DNA from 2 places in the Streptomyces sp. NPDC002785 genome. Region 1 is predicted to be linked to the other one. Evidence: riboswitches for the same ligand, from Rfam matches in the RefSeq annotation. Region 1 holds a riboswitch; the other holds the start of a gene.
The links. Region 1 has a riboswitch for cyclic di-AMP ahead of ABTZ94_RS28880 (M23 family metallopeptidase). Riboswitches for the same ligand answer to the same signal wherever they lie in the genome.
Positions count from the first base shown of each region.

Region 2: another riboswitch for cyclic di-AMP. It lies ahead of ABTZ94_RS12125 (M23 family metallopeptidase); the one in region 1 lies ahead of ABTZ94_RS28880 (M23 family metallopeptidase).

Region 1 is NZ_JBEOVN010000165.1:12,051-17,042, forward strand. It holds gene ABTZ94_RS28865 (SPFH domain-containing protein) at 1-604, shown strand, start outside; tRNA gene ABTZ94_RS28870 (tRNA-Met) at 794-867, shown strand; gene ABTZ94_RS28875 (PP2C family protein-serine/threonine phosphatase) at 1,145-2,248, shown strand; cyclic di-AMP (ydaO/yuaA leader) riboswitch at 2,548-2,700, shown strand; gene ABTZ94_RS28880 (M23 family metallopeptidase) at 2,712-3,905, shown strand; gene ABTZ94_RS28885 (aldo/keto reductase) at 4,047-4,991, shown strand.
Region 2 is NZ_JBEOVN010000036.1:18,523-23,514, forward strand. It holds gene ABTZ94_RS12110 (bifunctional acetate--CoA ligase family protein/GNAT family N-acetyltransferase) at 1-592, opposite strand, end outside; gene ABTZ94_RS12115 (HPr family phosphocarrier protein) at 765-1,046, shown strand; partial or broken gene ABTZ94_RS12120 (GntR family transcriptional regulator) at 1,291-1,444, opposite strand; gene ABTZ94_RS12125 (M23 family metallopeptidase) at 1,625-2,425, opposite strand; cyclic di-AMP (ydaO/yuaA leader) riboswitch at 2,439-2,605, opposite strand; gene ABTZ94_RS12130 (M16 family metallopeptidase) at 2,928-4,310, opposite strand; gene ABTZ94_RS12135 (M16 family metallopeptidase) at 4,337-4,992, opposite strand, start outside.

The DNA.
Region 1 (4,992 bases):
GCTCAAGGCGGAGTACGAACGTGACACCGCGATCAAGCGGGCCGGTTTCCTCGCGGAGACCGAGCAGTACAACGCCCGGGCCGCGCAGGCCGGGCCACTCGCGCAGGCCAGGGCCTCGCAGGAGGTCATCGAGGAGCAGACGGCGCTGGCCGAGCGGCAGGCGGCACTCGCGGCGCAACGGCTCGAAGCGGAGATCAGACGTCCGGCGGATGCCGAGGCATACCGTCAGCGCACCCTCGCGGAAGCGGCCCGTGACCGGGCGAAGTTCGAGGCCGACGGTGGCGCTTACACCGAGCGGACCCTCGCCCAGGCGCAGGCCGACGCCAACAGCGTGCGCGCCGCCTCGCTGCGCGACGGCAACCAGGAGCTCATCGCGGCCAACCGCATCGTGGAGAATCTGCCCGCCCTGGCCGACGCCGCCGCCCGCGGTATGTCGGGGGCCGATCTCACCGTTCTCAACGGCACCAATGGCGTCAATGAGATGGCGGCCGGTGTGGTCGGCCAGGGGCTGGCGATCCTCCACTCGCTGCAGCGCGACGCGAACCCGATGAAGCCCCCGGCGGTCAAAGGGAAGGCCACTGCCCGTATCTCCGAGACGAACTGAGGAGTGCGGGGGGCCGGGTGACTTCCGTACGCCTCCGGCCATGCCGGGCGCACACCGCGTCTTCGGCTTTCCAGGACAGATCGCCGGCGTCGAAGCAGTCGTCGAAGCAGAAGCGGACCGAAAGCAGCGGTCGTGATTCGCCGAGTGGTCATGAGTGCGCCGGACATGCCGTAGAGTTGTGTTCATCGACGCGGGGTGGAGCAGCTCGGTAGCTCGCTGGGCTCATAACCCAGAGGTCGCAGGTTCAAATCCTGTCCCCGCTACTGAAGAATCAGGCCCGGCACGCATGCAGCGTGCCGGGCCTGATTCATTTCCTCGTCACGCTCCGGGCCACGGGGTGGCCGGCCCGCGGGTGTGTGAGCTGTGCCACGTACGTACCCCCATTGGCTGATGAGGAGTCGCCGCACCGCTCCGCTCCGGCGAGCCTGGGGGTGGGGCGCGGTACCGTCCGCAGCCGCGTGCGTACCGGGCAGGAGACCACAGGTGTGGAAGCGGCTGAAGCGGCGCGGCAGACATACCGAGGGCGGCGACAGCCGTTCCATGCGGTTCGTCCGTATGCTGCCCGCCCTGATGATCCTCGGCGGGCTGGTGTTCGATCTCCTTACCCGGCCGATCTTCACCGCCATTCCGCTGTTCGTGGCGGCGCCGCTGATCGCCGCGCCGTTCTTCTCGCTGTCCAGGACCATCTGTATCGGCATTGCCTCGATGCTGGCTGTCACCGTGCTGCGGCTGTACAGCAACACGTTGCCGTTGGCCGTGCCGTTGATCGAGTTGCTCACCCTGGCCACCGTCTCGGTCCTCGCGGTCGTGATCAACGCGGTCGTACGGCGCGGCAATGAGCAGCTGGCCTCCGTGCGGGTCATCGCGGAGACCGCCATGCGGGCGGTGCTGCCGAAGCCGTCCGACCGGATCGGCGGGCTGCATGTGGCGGCGCGGTACGAGGCGGCGCAGGCGGACGAGTACGTCGGCGGTGACCTGTTCGCCGTGACGGACACCCCGCAGGGGGTGCGGCTGGTGGTCGGGGACGTACGGGGGAAGGGGCTCGGCGCCGTGGAGTCGGTGGCGGTGCTCATCGGGGCCTTCCGGGAAGCGGCCGAGCAGGAGCATTCGCTGGAGGGTGTGGCGCACCGGCTGGAGCGGGCGCTGGCGCGGGAGGGGGCGCGGGGCGGGCTGGACGCGGTGGAGGGCTTCACCACCGCCGTGCTGGCCGAGATCCCGCCCGGGGTGCCCCGGGTGCGGATCGTCAACCGCGGTCACCCCGAGCCGATCCTGCTGCACTCGGACGGGGCGCTGGAGGTTCTGGGGCCCTCGGTGCCCGCACTGCCGCTCGGGATGGACCTGGGAGCGTGGCCCGACCGGGCGGACGAATGGGATCTGCCGGCGGGGGCGACCCTGCTCCTCTACACCGACGGTCTCTCCGAGGCGCGGAACGCCGATGGGGTCTTCTACGATCCGGCGGCCCGGCTGCGCGGTCGGATCTTTCCGGGGCCGGAGGAGCTGCTGTCCGCGCTGACCGATGATGTACGGCTGTACACGGGCGGCGAGACGACCGACGACATGGCGCTGCTCGCGGTCGTACGTCCCGCGGAGGGACAGCCGGACCGGCGCAGGACCGTGAGGATTGTGGGCCTGGAAGAGGCGTGACGGGTGGGGCGGATGCTTCGTGCGGGTCGGGTGCTTCGCGCGGTCCTGGACACGACCTTGGTCGCGGGTTGCCACCGTCCGTAACCGAAAGGCGCCGCTCCGCATAACGTTTGACGCAACGTCAGAAACCGGGTATTGACTGAGGGGCGATCAACTCGTCCGATTCCGCCCGACTCTGTCACGTAAAGTCCAGGCCAAAGACCTGAACGATCAGTGGGAACAGCTTGGAATCGGGCCGGTGTGTCTATTAACGTTCGATAACGCAGCGCGGTCGTCCCAGTCGTCGTCAGTGGCGGCACCGTGCGCGAGCGCCGAATTCCGCAAGGGAACCGGGGAACCACCTACATGGGGTGAATCGGACGCCTGTGTCTCGTGAGAGGCAGAGGGGCCCGTAGGAGACCTTCCTGCTCCGAACCCGTCAGCTAACCCGGTAGGCGAGAAGGAAGGAAAGGAGTGCGCCCCCGTGGCGTCCAACAAGCCTGCCCCCGAGGCCCCCTCTCGGTTCAACCCCGAGTTCAGTTCCGACTTCGGCGCTGACTTCGGATCCGGTTTCGGCTCCGACCACGCAACCACCGGGACGGGAACGGTGTTCGGCGCCGATTACGGCACCGACCCGGCCGGCGACATCGCCGGTGAGCTCGGCAGCGAATTCCGCGCTGATCGTAACGATGGGCCCGACAGAAGCTGGGGCGAGTGGAACCCCACCGAGGAGTCCGTCCGCCCCGTACGCGGCAAGCACCGCGTCGCCAAGCAGCGCAACGGACTTGCCCGTAGCTCCACGGTGCTCGGAGTCGGCGTCATCGCGGCAGTCGGTGCGGGTGGCATGGCCTCCGCGCAGAGCAAGCCGCCGGTCTCCATCTCCCTTCCCGACTCCATCTCGGACAACCTCCCCGACGCCAAGTCCCTTCCCGGCGTGGGCTCCCTGTTCTCCGGTGAGTCCGAGGCCGACAAGTCCGAGGCCGCCGCCGCTGCCGCCCCGCTCACCACCGCCGGCCTCACCACCGCCGAGGCCGAGCAGGGTGCGACGGACGCGGGCGAGGCACTCCGCGCCCGCATCCTCCAGCAGGCCGAGCAGCAGCAGGACGCCGCCGACGCCGAGGCCAAGGCGGCCCAGGAGAAGGCGGCCGCGGAGGAGGCCGCCGCCGAGGCCAAGAAGCAGCAGGACGCGGCCGATGCCAAGGCCGCCGCCGAGAAGAAGAAGGCGGAGGAGAAAGCCAAGGCGAAGGCCGAGGCGCTGCGGCTCGCCAAGCTCGCCGCCAGCTACGCCATCCCGACCTCCTCGTACACGATCACCTCGACCTTCGGCCAAGCCGGAACGATGTGGTCCTCCGGCCACCACACCGGCCTCGACTTCGCGGCGCCGACCGGCACCCCGATCAAGGCCATACACGGCGGCACCATCAAGTCGGCGGGCTGGTCCGGTTCGTACGGCTACCGCACGGTGCTGGAGCTCGAGGACGGTACGGAGCTGTGGTTCTGCCACCAGTCCTCGATCGGCGTCGGCGTCGGCCAGAAGGTCGCCACCGGTGACACCATCGGCCGGGTCGGCGCGACCGGCAATGTCACGGGCCCGCACCTCCACCTGGAGGTCCACACCCCCGACGGTACGGGCATCGACCCGATGGCCTGGCTGCGCGCCAAGGGCCTCAACCCCTGATCCGCCGGCCGGCCGCCCGGCCCGCGTGATCCGAGCCGGTTCACCGGCCGTTGAACTCCGGCAGCCCTGACGCTCACCCCCCGACGTCAGGGCTGCCGGTCTGTCGGAATAGTGGCCCCGCCGGAATCCGTTGATCCGGATATGACTTCTCTTCGTAAGCTAGGCCCTTCCGACCTGCAGGTCTTCCCGCTCGCCCTCGGCGGCAACGTCTTCGGCTGGACCGCCGACGAGGGGCAGTCGTTCGCGGTGCTGGACGCTTATGCTGCGGCGGGCGGCAACTTCATCGACACCGCCGACGCCTACACCGCCTGGATCCCGGGCAACGAGGGCGGCGAGTCGGAGACCGCCATCGGCAAGTGGCTCGCGGCACGCGCCAACCGTTCCGACATCGTCGTCGCCACCAAGGTCGGTGCCCACCCCTCGTACAAGGGGCTCTCCGCCGCGAACATCAAGGCCGCGGCCGAGGAGTCGCTGCGCCGGCTCGGCACCGACCACATCGATCTGTACTACACGCACTTCGACGACGAGACGGTCCCGGTCGAGGAGATCATCACCGCCCTCGACCAGCTGGTGAGGGAGGGCAAGGTCCGGGAGATCGCCGCCTCCAACATCAGCCCCGAGCGGCTCCAGGCGTCACTGGACTTCTCGGAGCGCGAGGGGCTGGCGCGTTACGTCGCACTGCAGCCGCACTACAACCTGGTCTCCCGCGACACGTACGAGGGTGAGCTCCAGGACACGGCCGCCCGGGCCGGGCTCGCCGCCGTCCCGTACTTCGCTCTGGCCTCCGGCTTCCTCACCGGCAAGTACCGTCCAGGTGCGTCAGTGGAGAGCGCACGGGCCGAGAAGGCCGGTAAGTACCTGGAGTCGGAGCGGGGACAGAAGGTCCTGGCGGCGCTCGACAAGGTCGCCCAGGAGCATGACGCGGAGATCGCGACCGTCGCGCTCGCGTGGCTCGCATCCCGGCCGACCGTCGCCGCGCCGATCGCCTCGGCCCGTACGGTCGAGCAGCTGCCCGCGCTGATGGCCGTCGCCGGCCTCTCGCTGACCGAGCAAGAACTGGCTGACCTCACCGAGGCATCCGCCTGAC
Region 2 (4,992 bases), on a different contig from region 1:
GCTGCACGGCGAGCGACTCGGCGGTCGGTTCGAGGTCCAGGGTGAGATGGACGGAGCCGTCCTCGAAGCTGCGCTGCTGGGTGTACCCGGCATCCCGGAACACCTTGATCATCTTGTTGTTGGCGGGCAGCACCTCGGCCGCGAAGCGGCGGATGCCGCGCTCGCGGGCGACGGCCGCGATGTGTTCGAGGAGCGCCGATGCCACGCCCCGGCCCTGATGCGCGTCCTGGACCAGGAAGGCGACCTCGGCCTCGTCGGCGGGTGCGGAGGCCGGCCTGCCCCGCTCGTCGATCCGGTCGTAGCGGACGGTCGCGATGAACTCGCCGCCGACTGTGACCGCGAGCCCCACCCGGTCGACGTAGTCGTGATGGGTGAAGCGGTGCACGTCCCTGTCGGACAGACGGGGGTACGGGGCGAAGAAGCGGTAGTACTTCGACTCGTCGGAGACCTGCTCGTAGAAGCTGACCAGCCGTTCGGCGTCGTCCGTGGTGATGGGCCTGATCCGGGCGGTTCCTCCGTCGCGGAGGACCACGTCCGCTTCCCAGTGGTCGGGGTACACGTGATGCGGACTCTGCTCCGGCGAGGGCTGCATGCGCAAAGACTACGGCTCCGTCAGCGGTCGCGTAGGCCTTGGGGCCGGGGCAGTCTGAGGGGGCCGATCGGCGGTGCAGCACGGGTTGTGGGCGTGCCGCCGATCGGCTGGAGCATCGCGCACCACATGAGAGACTGGTCTAGACAACCATTGATTCGTGAAGGGCAGAACCATGGCTGAGCGCCGCGTCAACGTCGGTTGGGCCGAGGGGCTGCACGCCCGCCCCGCTTCCATCTTCGTCCGTGCCGCCACGGCTTCCGGCGTCCCCGTGACGATCTCCAAGGCCGACGGCAACCCGGTGAACGCCGCCTCCATGCTCGCGGTGCTCGGCCTCGGCGCGCACGGCGGCGAGGAAATCGTGCTCGCGTCCGAGGCCGACGACTCCGAAGCCGCCCTGGACCGTCTGGCGAAGCTTGTCGCCGAAGGTCTCGACGAGCTTCCGGAGACCGTCTGAACCATTTCCTGCGAGAGAGCCGCGGCACCTTTATTCGGGGTCGCGGCTTTTCGCTTTGCCGAACCAGGACAACCGGAGAGAATTCGGGCAGTCCAAAGAAAATCCTCGCGCAATTACAACTCTTTAACATACGGCGTAATCGTTGATTCGGAACGCCCGTGATGCTTACGGAATGCCGCGAAGTCCTCACCCGGTCGGCGCGCGAGGCGTCGGGCCGTCGGCCCGGCCGGTCGGTGCAGCGCAGGTCCAGGGTGCGCAGCGCTTCCCGTACCGGGACACGGGAGACCCCGCAACGGCACGCCGGTAACTCCTCTGTGAGCCCGGCTGCCGCATTCGAAGACACCGGAGACGATGTCGTCACGGATTGCCGCGCATACCGAATGCGCCGGAATGCGCATGTCCGAATCTCCACCTTCCCCCCACCCCTACGTGCCGGTCGGTCTTGATCCCCGCGAAACGCGGCCGACCGGCGCCTGTTATCGGGGAGCAGGTGCTACGGGCAGGCGCGGAGGCCGGGCAGGGCGAAGGCCCCGGCGTGCGCCGGGGCCTTCGAAGGAGTGCTGCGGGTGGAGCGCCGGTCAGACGTTGACGCCGCGGGCGCGCAGGTATGCGACGGGGTCCAGGTCGGAGCCGTACGACGGCGCGGTCCGGGCCTCGAAGTGGAGGTGCGGTCCGGTGGAGTTGCCGGTCGAGCCGGAGAGGCCGATCCGCTGGCCCGCGCCGACGCTCTGGCCGACGGAGACACCGATCGAGGAGAGATGGCCGTACTGCGTGTACGTGCCGTCGGTCATCCGGAGCACGATGTTGTTGCCGTACGCGCCGCCCCAGCCGGCCTCGACGACCGTACCGGCGCCGACGGCGACGACGGAGCTGCCGGACGCGGCGTGGAAGTCGATGCCCGAGTGGCTGCCGGAGGACCAGAGCGAGCCGCTGGACTTGTAGCCGGTGGTGACGTACGAACCGGCGACCGGGAGCTGGAAGCCACCCAGGCGAGTGCGCTCGGCGGACCGGGCGGCGCGGGCCTTCTCGGCGCGCGCCTCGGCCGCGCGCTTCGCGTCGGCCTTGGCCTTCGCCTCCGCCTCCGCCTCCTTCTTGGCGTCGGCCCTCCGCTGGGCCTCCGCCTTCGCCTTCGCCGCGACATCGGCCTGGCGCTTCTGCGCGTCGGCCTGGGCGTCGATCTGGTCGGCGATGGCGCCCTTGATGGCTATGACCTGGTTCAGACCGGTCTCGCTGACGGAGGGGTCCGCGGCGAGGGCCGGAGAGGCCATGCCACCGATGACGCCAGTGGTGGCCAGAGTCGCGACGCCGGCGATCTTCGCGCTCCTGCGCGTCAGTCGACTCGGGGCACGATGCTTCCCGGTGGCACGGGTGAACGCCATGAAGTGGCTGATCCTTTCCTTCCTTCTCGCCTACCGGGTTAGCTGACGGGTTCGGAGCAGGAAGGTCTCCTACGGACGCCCCGGCCCCACCGAGGCTCAGGCATCCGACTCACCCCAGGGACTGCATGGGTCCCCGGCTCCCCAGGCTCGCGCCTGACGGGGACTCGGCGATGGCTGCCCGGTACGTCGCGGATGCGGCATACGAGTGACGGACAGCCCGGCCGACGCTAAGTGGGGTCACTTTCATTCACCAAACGGACAGGCCGTTTTGTAGCGCATCCCACAGGGCAGACAGGCAACCTCTCCACCAAAACGGACAAAAAGGAATACCCCGGCGAGATCTCACTCACGGGGGTATTCCTTCTGTCCCATTATGCGGACATATGATGGGTCGGTGGACCGGCCGGTGTGGTCGGTGCTCGGCCGAACGTGACAGTCGACCGGCGAACTGTCACACGCGACCGGGCGGCCGGTCGTCCGGCGCCCGCGGCGGGTACGACCGTCAGCCGGTGACCACCGACACCTCTCCGATGTCCAGCGCCCGGACCGGCTCCTCGATCTGTGCCGCATCACCGACGAGGATCGTGACCAGCCGGTCACCCGGGAAGGCGCTGACCACCGCTGCGGTCGCCTCGACCGTGCCGGTCTCCGCGAGCCGGGCGTACAGCTGTGCCTGGTAGTCGTCCGCGAGGTGCTGCTCGACCTGGTCGGCGAGGGTGCCCGCGACCGAGGCCGCCGTCTCGAACTTCAGCGGGGCGACACCCACGAGGTTCTGCACGGCGGTCTCGTGCTCTTCATCGGTCAGTCCCTCGGCCGCCAGGGTCCGCAGGACCGTCCACAGGTCCTTCAGAGCCGGTCCCGTGGACTCGGTGTCCACCGATCCACTGATGGCGAGCATCGCGGCACCGGTCGCCCCCGAGGCGGAATCCGGAGCCGACGACCGCAGCACCTGGGCGAAGGCCCGTACGCCGTAGGTGTAGCCCTTCTCCTCGCGCAGCACACGGTCCAGCCGGGAGGTGAGCGTGCCGCCCAGGCAGTACGTCCCCAGGACCTGGGCCGGCCATACGCTGTCGTGCCGGTCGGCGCCGATCCGGCCGATCAGCAGCTGCGTCTGCACCGCGCCCGGACGGTCGACGATCACCACTCGGCCGGTGTCGTCGGCGGTGATCGGCGGGACGGGACGGGGCTCCGCGGTGTCTCCCGACCAGTCGCCGAAGGTGTCGTCGAGCAGGGCGTCCAGGTCGATGCCGGTGAGGTCACCGACGACCACGGCGGTCGCCGTGGACGGCCGGACGTGGGCGTCGAAGAAGGCGCGCACGGCCGCCGAGTCGATCCGCTCCACCGTCTCCTCGGTGCCCTGGCGCGGGCGCGACATCCGCGCCGCGGCCGGGAAGAGCTCCTTGGAGAGCTGCTTGGCGGCACGCCGGGCCGGGTTGGCCTGCTCGTGCGGGATCTCGTCGAGCCGGTTGCGTACCAGCCGTTCGATCTCGCTGTCGTCGAAGGCGGGCGCCCGCAGCGCCTCGGCGACCAGCGCGAGAGCCTTGGCCAGCCGGGAGGCCGGGACCTCCAGGGAGACCCGGACGCCGGGGTGGTCGGCGTGCGCGTCGAGGGTGGCGCCGCAGCGCTCAAGCTCGGCGGCGAACTCCTCGGCGGTGTGCTTGTCGGTGCCCTCGGACAACGCCCGCGACATGATCGTGGCCACACCGTCGAGGCCCTCGGGCTCGGCGTCCAGCGGGGCGTCGAGAAAGATCTCGACAGCCACGACCTGCTGGCCGGGGCGGTGGCAGCGCAGCACCGTGAGGCCGTTGGACAGGGCGCCGCGCTCCGGCGCGGGGAAGGCCCAGGGGCGGGCGACGCCGGGGGCTGGCTGCGGGTGGTACTGCATCGAAACTCCAGTCGCGGCAGCGTCGGTCACTTGTCCGCTCCCTCGTGGGCGTCGGTGTCGTCGGCGTCGGTCTCATCGGTGTCCGCCGCGTCTGCGGGCTCGGCCGATTCGACCGGCTCGTAGACCAGCACCGCCCGGTTGTCGGGACGCAGCTGGGCCTTGGCGGCTGCCTGGACCTCTTCCGCGGTGACATCGAGCACCCGCTGTACGGCGGTCAGAGCGAGCTGCGGGTCGCCGAACAGCACGGCGAACCGGCAGAGTTCGTCGGCGCGGCCGGCGACCGTACCGAGACGGTCCAGCCACTCGCGCTCCAACTGGGCCTGCGCACGCTCCATTTCCTCGGGCGTGGGGCCCTCGGCCGCGAACCGGGCAAGCTCCTCGTCGACAGCGGCCTCGATCTGCGGCACCTCGACGCCGCCGGACGTCTTGACGTCCAGCCAGCCGAGCGAGGGCGCGCCGGCCAGCCGCAGCAGTCCGAACCCGGCCGCCACGGCCGTACGGTCACGGCGGACCAGGCGGTTGTGCAGCCGCGACGACTCACCGCCGCCGAGCACGGTCAGCGCGAGATCTGCCGCGTCACACTCACGGGTGCCGTCGTGCGGCAGCCGGTAGGCGGCCATCAGGGCCCGCGCCGGCACCTCCTCGTGCACCTCTTCGCGCAGCTGCTCGCCGATGATCTCGG